One region of the Fictibacillus enclensis genome, then DNA from elsewhere that is predicted to be linked to it. Evidence: riboswitches for the same ligand, from Rfam matches in the RefSeq annotation. Region 1 holds a riboswitch; each other region holds the start of a gene.
What was found. Region 1 has a riboswitch for S-adenosylmethionine ahead of QNH15_RS19280 (homocysteine synthase). Riboswitches for the same ligand answer to the same signal wherever they lie in the genome.

Region 1 (3,279 bases):
AAATGAAGCCGGCTATATGGTGGAATGGGAAAAGACCGAAGACGGACAATTTGAATTAAAGGAGTTTAACTGCCCTATTGCCAAAGTGGCAAATGAATACCAACAGGCCTGTTCCTGTGAACTGTCTCTGTTCCAAAAAATGCTTGGCACAGAGAAGGTCGAACGGACACAGTGCTTGGCAAAAGGCGGCTCCTATTGCAAATACTTGATTTCTGAAGAGAAAAACGCTTAAATACCCTAACGGCAGAGCAGTCGATAGGGTTTCTTTTTTAGTAGTAAATAAAGAAAGGAGCCTGTTTTTTTCTGCAGGCTCCTTTCTTTATTCATTATTGAACCTTTACAATCACGCGTCCTTTGTTGTTGCCTTCCACCGTAGCGCGTAAAATATCCGGAAGCTCATCAAGGGTGACTTCTTGTCCCATTATATCCCCTGCATGCTCAGTTTTTAAATCTGTGGCAATGCGCTCCCAAATGGTATTCCTGACTGTTGCCGGGCAAAAAACCGAATCGATTCCGAGAAGGTTGATCCCTCGTAAAATAAAGGGATATACTGTGGTATGAACATCGGTTCCCCCTGTTAGTCCGGAAACCGCAACAGAACCGCCGTATTGAATCGAGCTCAGCAGGAATTCAAGTGTTTTTCCTCCTACTGGATCAACGGCTGCTGCCCAGCGCTGGGAATAAAGGGGTATGTTGTCTTTTTTTACCACTTCATCACGGTCAATGATGTCACTCGCTCCAAGTTCTTTTAAATAACTGTGCTCTGATTCCTTGCCGGTACTTGCTGTGACACGGTAGCCAAGATTGGAAAGCATGGATACCGCTTGGCTGCCCACGCCTCCGGTTGCTCCCGTCACAATCACAGAGCCGCTTTCTGGAGTTATACCGTGCTCCTGAAGGCGATGGACCGACAGTGCAGCAGTGAAGCCAGCAGTTCCATATAGCATTGCATCTTTTAACGTTAGTCCCTCGGGAAGGGGAACCACCCATTCCGCGGGAACTCTTGCGTATTCACTGTACCCGCCAAAATGGGAAACACCGAGCTTATAGCCCGTTACAAGAACCTTGTCCCCTTCCTGAAAGTCAGGTGAAGAAGAATGGGAAACGGTTCCTGACAAATCAATTCCGGGAATCATGGGGTAGTGGGTTACGATGGAACTTTTATTTTGTGCTGCCAGTCCGTCTTTATAATTGACGCTTGAATAAGCCACCCTTATGGTGACTTCGCCTTCTAGAAGATCGTCGAGAGATAACTCCTTTTTTGTAATATCGACCTGATCATTGTTTTTCTCGAGAACGATGGCTTGAAATGGCATGAGATTCCTCCTTTTATATGACTATCATCTAATAAGTAATACCCTTTCATCAGATCGGGTTAAACGGCAGAAATATTTATTTTTATTATTTTACATATATGTTTAAAAAAGGTTGTTGTATTGATGAAGGCAGGGGGAAGGAAAATGTTTGTTGGAATACCTTTATTAATCGCTGCTGTCCTGGGAATTTTAGTTATACTTTTAACCTGGTGGTTTAGGAAACACAAATTATCTTTATTCAATCGCGGGTTACATGATGGCTACAAAAAAACTTTCGCCAAGGCAAAACTCTGTAAAAATAAAAAACAATTGACACGAAGGATAAAGTTCAGTATTATTCAAACTAACTTAATATTCAGATGTATCTTATCCAGAGAGGTGGAGGGACTGACCCGATGAAACCCGGCAACCAGCAGGAAATGCATGGTGCTAATTTCAGCAGAACAGTATGTTCTGAAAGATGAGAGCCGACGGTGAAAACTGCGACCTCTTCTTTTGGAAGGGGTCTTTTTTATAGGCTCTTAATGAACAAATACATATTAAGAAGGAGAGATGGAACATGAGTGAAGAAAGAGAATACGGGTTTGAAACGATTTCATTGCACGAGGGGCAAAAAGTGGATCCAACAACAGGGGCAAGAGCAGTTCCGATCTACCAGACAACATCCTATCAGTTTGACAGCACAGAGCATGCTGCGAATTTGTTTGGACTAAAAGAATTCGGAAACATCTACAGCCGGATCATGAACCCGACGCAGGACGCGTTTGAGCAGACCATCGCCAAGCTAGAAGGAGGAGTTGGGGCGCTTGCGGTTGCGTCCGGTCAGGCAGCCATTACCTATTCCATCGTAAATATTGCAGGTGCCGGAGATGAGGTTGTTGCCTCAGGATCCTTGTACGGGGGAACGTATAACCTGTTTGCCAATACGCTGCCAAAGCTTGGGATAAATGTGAACTTTGCTGAGCTCGATAACCTGCAATCCTTTAAGGATGCCATCACAGAAAAAACAAAAGCCCTTTATATAGAAACCATCGGAAATCCAAAGATTGATGTGGCGGATATTTCAGCGATTGCGGATATTGCACACGAAGCGGGTGTGCCGCTGATTGTGGACAACACATTTGCCACACCTTATCTTTGCCGTCCGATTGAACATGGAGCCGATATTGTAGTCCATTCAGCAACCAAATTTATCGGCGGGCATGGTACGTCCATTGGTGGCTTGATTATTGATTCCGGAAAATTTGACTGGACCAACGGCAAGTTTCCAGGATTGACAGAACCGGATAACAGCTATGGAGGCGTAGTTTATACAGAAGCGGTCGGACCATTGGCGTATATCATTAAAGCACGTGTTCAGCTTTTAAGAGACCTTGGATCTTGCGTATCGCCATTCAACTCCTTCTTGTTCATTCAGGGGCTGGAGACACTGTCTCTGCGGGTAGAACGCCATTGCGAAAATGCATTGAAAGTGGCGAAGTTCCTGCAGCAGCATCCTGCAGTTGATTGGGTCAACTATCCTGGCCTCGAGGACAACCAATACCATGAACTGGCAAACAAATATTTGCCAAAAGGTGCTGGAGCGATTCTTACGTTTGGTGTAAAAGGCGGAGTCAAAGAAGGAAGCAAACTCATCGAAAATGTGAAACTTTTCTCCCACCTTGCCAATGTAGGAGATTCAAAATCCCTCATCATCCACCCTGCGAGTACAACGCATCAGCAGTTGACTGAGGAAGAGCAGCGCAAAGCAGGAGTTGCTCCTGAGATGGTAAGACTTTCGGTTGGTATTGAAACGATTGATGATATTATTTATGATCTCGAACAGGCGCTTGCTGTCATCAGCCCTGTTCCAAGCGGTCAATAAGACGTCATACCCAACAAAGAAAAGAAAAAAACAGGAGGGGCAAGCAAGTTACCCTCCTGTTTTTCTATGAAAGCTGTTGTTCTGCCATTTGAATGAGGC
Region 2 (3,279 bases), 560 kb from region 1:
GGGCAGCGATTGAAGCAGGATCCTGGCTCGCACCTGGAGGAAGTCTGCTCATGGAAACAAGCTCCCGCCAATCAGCAGAAACATGGCGGATTTTTCAGGAGCAGGGCCTGAGTTCAACAGTGGTCTGTTCCTCAGAGCTCCAAGCAACAGTGGTTATTGGCACAAAGCAAAAAAGCCGGATCAGCGCGTTTTAGCTGATCTGGCTTTACCCGTCTGGCGTCTTATCTTTTTGCTTTTCGGTAACCGGCTTTTTGGGCTTCTGCCTCTGAGCAAAACATGACCTCGGCTTTTGTTACATCATAAGATTGGCCGCCGGGAACATGGTAGATCATCGACTGCTTATTGCCTTTTATGTTGCATTTTCCTTTGGGTTTCTCATTTGAAGGGGGATTGGCAGGCTGTTTGTTTTCATTAGAAGATGGGCTCTTGGAATTTTCATGAAAACCGTCCTTCTGGGCATAGTTCTCGATGGACCAGATGCCAATGCCTTTTTGCTGGGCTTTTTCCTGTGTGGCGCGGAACTGGTCTACATATTTTGTATTGGGCGGATACACATAAGCCACCCGGGCCAGTCCTTTTTCCAAAAGCAGCTGGTTAAAGTTTTGTTTGCCAATCCATATGTAAGCAAGCAGTCTTCCATACTTGTCACGTTCGGAAATATCCAGCTCAACGCCTACTTTTTTACCGGTTAACTGTGTTTTTGTAAATTTTGAACTCTCCGGACCGAATGGCTGAACACCAAGCCTTGGGTGTTTCGTTTCGGGAGTGTCCACGAGCAGCATACGGACACGTTCTGTTTTTCCATTCTTGAATTTAACATCGAGTGTATCTCCATCTACTACATATGTGACAGTTGCGGGTGTTCCTTTAATCGCAGCGCTCTGCCCATCGGGAATGCTGATCTCCTGAACCGGTGAGCATGCGGCAGCGAACACAGCTAGTAAACATACCATTGCTATACCGAGCAGCTTTTTAGGGGAATTTTTTTCCACGATCTTCGTTCTCTCCTCTATCTATGTATTGCCGATAATTTGTAAAATCACAAAAGCTATTATACTACGTTATTCACTCACAGAGTGTTTTTCAATAAAAAAAGCATCATGATCGATTAGATCGTGATGCGGTCTGTGGCTGACTGGCGGTTAAGCCAGTTCAATGTATTGGTAAGAAGTTCATTAAAATGATGGATAGAAGAAAAGGTATGATTCGCTCCTTTAATGAGCTTACATTCACTAGTTCCATGAATTCTATGGGAGCCGCTGTCATAGAACTGGGTGCAGTATACGCTTGGAATGTCTTTATCCTCTGTTCCATGGAGAAGTAAAATGTCACCTGTAAACTGTGCCAGCTCCTTCATGGGCTGGTAGGATTGAAGGGACTGGAGAAAATCAGCTTTTAATGAATATCCCAGATGATCAACATACCCTTTTGTCGTTAAACTTTGGCATTCGTCCTTTCCAACAATATTCACGATATCATGGTAGGGATTTCCTACCGAAGCCCAGAGAATCAGGTCTTTTACCCTCGGATCGACTGCCGCAGTCTGAACCGCCACGGCTCCTCCCAAACTATGGCCAAGGAGAATGATCTCCCTGGAATCGACGCAGGGCAGCTTTGAGGCATAATTAATAGCAGCCTGTGTCTGACTGATTAAATCTTGAAATGTATTTTCTCCATAGCTGCCTTCGCTTTCTCCACAGCCGGCATAGTCAAAACGCAAAACGACAAACTCGCTCGCGGAAAGCTGCTTGGCCGTTTTTACAAAGAGGCGGTCCACACCGATTCGGTTGCTTGTAAAACCGTGGCAGATGATGACAATCGGCAATTTGGCCTGGGGAATCCCTAAGGTGTGCCGCGGATAGTGAACGGTGGCGGTTAATTTGCAATCCTTCCATAGAAAACAACCTTGCTTTTCCATATGAACATCTCCTCAATCCTTTATAATTAACTAATCTTATCTTTTTAGTAGGAATTAAAGTAAATAAAAACCCCTTCTTATGTTTCCTGAAACATAAGAAGGGGTTGAATGAACGAATCACGTCAACACATTTCTTATCTTTCAAGCCAGCAGCTTGTTGAATGTGGCACAGTGCTCCTAAGGGAGTCTGTTGCCGAGGCTTCACAGGGTCAATTCCCTCCGCCTCTCTGGATAAGAAGTATAGAATTTTAATTTAATGTATGATATTTTTAATAGTTTGTCAATTGTATAAGATAAGTTGATTATAGAATATGAACCTTTTCAAAAAAAGGTATCAAAAATAATGCATTTGTCCCTTCCTTTTCTTCTGCAGTACATTAAAGTATGTTGGCATTAAATCTTTTATATTGTAAAATAATAACATAGTAGATTAATAGAATGATTAGGAAGAAGGTTGAGCGTGTTAGAAAAGATTAATCATCAGCTAGAGCGATTCATGCCACTCATTACCCCGGTCAGTGTACTCTTGGGCATGCTTTTGACACATGAGCTAAAAAACTTTCTGTTTCTCGTTCCGTGGATTTTTGCGTTTATGACATTTTCGGGCAGCCTTGGCTCAAACTTTACCCATTTACGCAATACGTTGTCTCGTCCTATCCCCATTTTTATTGGGTTGGCCATTCTGCACGTTATTATGCCCTTGTGGGCGTGGGCAGTGGGACACATTGCGTTTTCCACCGATCCTTACACCATTACCGGACTGGTGCTTGCTATGGTCATTCCGTGCGGAATCACAAGCAGCATGTGGGTTTCCATTTATAAAGGAAACAGCACCCTTGCGTTATCCATCATATTAATTGATACATTGTTATCGCCTCTTGTGGTTCCATACAGCCTTTCTCTCTTTGTCGGAGAGTCTGTAGCCATCGAGGAATGGCCGATGGTCAAGGACCTGCTGGTTATGATTGTCATTCCTTCCATTGTAGGCATGATCCTAAATCACAAGACGAAGGGAAACATCAAATTGACGTTGGGAAAACGGATCGCCCCTGTATCGAAAATTTGTATGGCAGTCGTAGTCGCGATTAATGCATCGGTGGCAGCTCCTTATCTGAAGCATGTGGATAAAAAGCTGGTGTGGATTGGAATCATTGTCTTTTTCATTGCAGCCAGCGGATATTTAGTGTCTTTTTTAGTCAGTATTTTGCTGAAATATAATAAAGAAACAATGGTTTCCATGGTTTTCTGCGGTGGAATGAGAAACATCAGTGCGGGTTCAGTAATTGCACTCACTTATTTTTCCCCGATGACAGCCGTACCTGTCGTGATCGGGATGCTGTTTCAGCAGATCCTTGCATCGG
Region 3 (3,279 bases), 550 kb from region 1:
CCCCTCCGCCTGGCTCCGCTGTACAAAGTATCCTGAATGCTCCTTTAAGCCAGGGTAATGTACCTTTTTAATCAGCGGGTGTCCGTTTAAATAGTCTGCGAGTTTCCCAGCCGCTTCTACAGAATGACGGAGGCGTACGTATAATGTTTTCAGTCCCCTCATTAATAGCCAGCAATCCTGGACACCCAGCACGGCACCAAACGAGTTCTGCAAAAAGTAAAGGCGATCAGCCAACTCTTCATCTTTCACCACGGCCAGACCTGCCACCACATCACTATGCCCGGCAAGGAATTTGGTTGCACTGTGAAGAACAATATCCGCTCCAAGCGACAACGGCTGCTGAAGAGCCGGTGTTAAAAAGGTATTGTCTACAAAGGTTAGTGCACCTTTCTCCTTCGCCAGCTCGCTCACTGCCCGAATATCGGTCACTTTTAAAAGCGGATTGGAAGGCGTTTCAATATAAAAGGCTTTTGTATTGGGCTGGATTGCCTGTTCTACGGCATCAAGGTCAGTCATATCGACAAAAGTGTGGGTAATCCCCAGTCGTGAAAGCACCTGTGTGACCATTCGATACGTACCGCCATACACATCCTCTGATATGATCATATGATCTCCTTGGGATAAAAGAAGAAATGACGTGGAGATCGCTGCCATGCCCGATGCAAAGGCAAAGCCTCTGCATCCGCCTTCGAGCTCAGCGATTTGCTGTTCGAGTGCTTCTCTTGTCGGATTGGCAGACCGTGCATAATCATATTTTCCAAATTGATCAATATCCTCTTGATGGAACGTGGAGGACAGATGCATGGGCACACTCACCGCGCCGGTAGCCGGATCGGTTTTATGTTTATGATGCAGCAATTTGGTTTGAAAGGTATGACAGTTATGGTCACTCATAAATTACAGCCTCCTTCTGGACAATGTCCAGCGCTTGTTTTAAGTCGTTAATCAAATCATTTTCGTCTTCAATACCAACAGATAAACGCAAAAGCCGGTTGCAAACTCCGCGTGCTGTACGTATTTCTTCAGGAATGTCCGCATGTGTTTGGGTCGCGGGATACGTTACCAGACTTTCAACCCCGCCCAGGCTTTCGGCAAAGGTTATCAGATTTACAGACTTCAAAAAACGGGGGACCCATTCCTCTTTTTTCAGCCGGAAAGAGATCATGCCTCCCCTTCCCGGATAAAGGACGTCATCTACACCTTCATGATTCTGCAGGAATTGAATCAACACCTTAGCGTTTTCTTCATGTTTTTTCATTCGAAGGGCCAATGTTTTCATTCCGCGCATCAAAAGCCAGGCATCAAACGGGCTTAACACGGCACCTGAGGCATTGTGATGGTACGAGAGCTCCTGGCACAATTCCTCGCCTTTGGCCGCAATCAGACCTGCGAGCACATCATTGTGTCCTCCGAGGTATTTCGTTGCACTGTGGATTACAATATCCGCTCCGAGCTCGATCGGCCTTTGCAGCAAAGGGGTATAAAAGGTATTATCAACGATAACGAGCAACCCATGTTTCTTGGCGAGACGTGCAACAGCTTCAATATCACATACCTCCATGAGCGGGTTGGTCGGCGTTTCTAAAAAGATGGCTTTTGTTTTTTCAGTGATCACCTGTTCAATTTCGGCTACGTCTGCCGTGTTTACATAGTTACTGGACAATCCCCATTTTTTGTATCCTTCTTCGAGCAGGCGGTAGGTACCGCCATACAAATCACTGGATACAATCCATTCATCACCTGATTGAAAGAGGGAGAGGATGGCCGCAATGGCCGCCATCCCCGAGCTACAGGCAAACCCGGCGTCTGCTCCTTCCAGATCGGCGATCGCTTTTTCAAGCACTTCACGTGTCGGATTGCCTGTTCGAATATAATCGTAACCACTTGATTCTCCAATTCCGGTATGGCGGTATGCTGTAGAAAAATAAACGGGCGGATTAACCGTTCCCGTGCGGTCTTCACTTCGGTTTCCAATTTGAGCTAATTTTGTTTCTGTTTTATACATGGCAGCCTCCTAAGTCAAAAGAAAAAATAAAAAAGCCTTCTTAAGAAGAAGACTTTTGAATACCATCAAATTGTCGTTCTCCTTATCTCCCAAGTTCGTCATCGAACTTGCTGGACTTAGCACCTTTTCAGCAGAAATCACTGAAGGTTGCTGAGGTTTCATCGGGCCATTCCCTCTACCTCTCTTGATAAGAAAATCTAATCCGTATCAAATTGTAGTTCCTAGTGTACCGCAATTATCTGAATGTTTCAAGCTTTCTTTTTATATTTTTATTCCGTGTTGCTGTGCCTGGACAGAACTTCCTCATGGCTGAGCGTTTTCTGTGTGCTGCTCCTCAGACATACCGCATCGCAAAACACATGAAGACACTGATCAAAAAGGGAGCTGAGTGGCTGTATGCTTTTGGCTTCATTCTCTCCCCTTTTCTTTGTAGCTGCCGGAAGGACAAAACATGTATCAGCCACTTGTGCCAGAGCAGAATCTCCATTTGCTGTAATGCATACTACTTTGGAGCCTGCCGACCTTGACCGTTCCGCCTGATGGATGACGGATTGTGTGGATCCGGAACCCGAAATGGCGATAAGACAATCCCCCTCGGCTACCGAGGGAGTTACCGTCTCACCAATGACAAAGACGTTATAGCCCAGGTGCATCAGGCGCATGGCAAATGCTTTTGCCATAAACCCCGACCTTCCCTCGCCAGCCACAAAGATTCTCGTTGTATTTTGGAGTTCTGAATAAAAACGCTCAATCTCTTCTTCTCCAATTTTCTCAATAACTCCCTGCATCTCTTTTACAATCACATTCAGTTCGTTCATACATTTTCTCCTGTCCGAATCGTTTTCCAAGCTGTATACATCTGTTTGGCTGCTTCCTGGATATTCGCAGCTTTCGTAATGGCGGACCCGACAACAATGATCTCCGGATTTTTTTCGGCAGCCATTGGGAGAGTGGATAAAGCAATTCCCCCTGCAAGGGCCAGTCGGTCAACAGGAAGCCTTTCTTTGTTCTGTTTCTCCATCGTTTTGTTGTCTGACTCCTGTTCATCTTTGCTTACATGTTCGCAAAATACGGCAGATGTATAGCTTAGCAGCCGTTGCATTTGCTCAGATGAAACATTTAGCAGATCAATCATCACTTCTTTTCCATTTTCCTCGGCAACCTTCAAACAGGTTTCAATCGTTACGAGGGGAGCCGCCCCCATGACAGTTGCCATGTCTGCTCCTGCGTCAAAGGCTATGGAAAATTCATAGGCTGCATTATCAAAGGTCTTC

Region 2: linked by a shared signal. The riboswitch ahead of QNH15_RS22030 (alpha/beta hydrolase family protein) and the one ahead of QNH15_RS19280 (homocysteine synthase) in region 1 are both predicted to bind S-adenosylmethionine.
Region 3: linked by a shared signal. The riboswitch ahead of QNH15_RS16505 (methionine biosynthesis PLP-dependent protein) and the one ahead of QNH15_RS19280 (homocysteine synthase) in region 1 are both predicted to bind S-adenosylmethionine.

The regions. Positions count from the first base shown of each region.
Region 1 covers NZ_CP126109.1:3,675,084-3,678,362, reverse strand. Annotated here, with positions in the region: gene QNH15_RS19290 (helix-turn-helix transcriptional regulator) at 1-232, shown strand, start outside; gene QNH15_RS19285 (acrylyl-CoA reductase family protein) at 327-1,316, opposite strand; SAM riboswitch class I at 1,680-1,783, shown strand; gene QNH15_RS19280 (homocysteine synthase) at 1,876-3,180, shown strand; gene QNH15_RS19275 (alpha/beta-type small acid-soluble spore protein) at 3,245-3,279, opposite strand, start outside.
Region 2 covers NZ_CP126109.1:4,236,130-4,239,408, reverse strand. Annotated here, with positions in the region: gene QNH15_RS22040 (putative protein N(5)-glutamine methyltransferase) at 1-194, shown strand, start outside; gene QNH15_RS22035 (thermonuclease family protein) at 222-992, opposite strand; gene QNH15_RS22030 (alpha/beta hydrolase family protein) at 1,109-1,918, opposite strand; SAM riboswitch class I at 2,050-2,156, opposite strand; gene QNH15_RS22025 (bile acid:sodium symporter family protein) at 2,379-3,279, shown strand, end outside.
Region 3 covers NZ_CP126109.1:3,127,844-3,131,122, forward strand. Annotated here, with positions in the region: gene metC (cystathionine beta-lyase) at 1-894, opposite strand, end outside; gene QNH15_RS16505 (methionine biosynthesis PLP-dependent protein) at 887-2,005, opposite strand; SAM riboswitch class I at 2,085-2,199, opposite strand; gene hxlB (6-phospho-3-hexuloisomerase) at 2,275-2,823, opposite strand; gene hxlA (3-hexulose-6-phosphate synthase) at 2,820-3,279, opposite strand, start outside.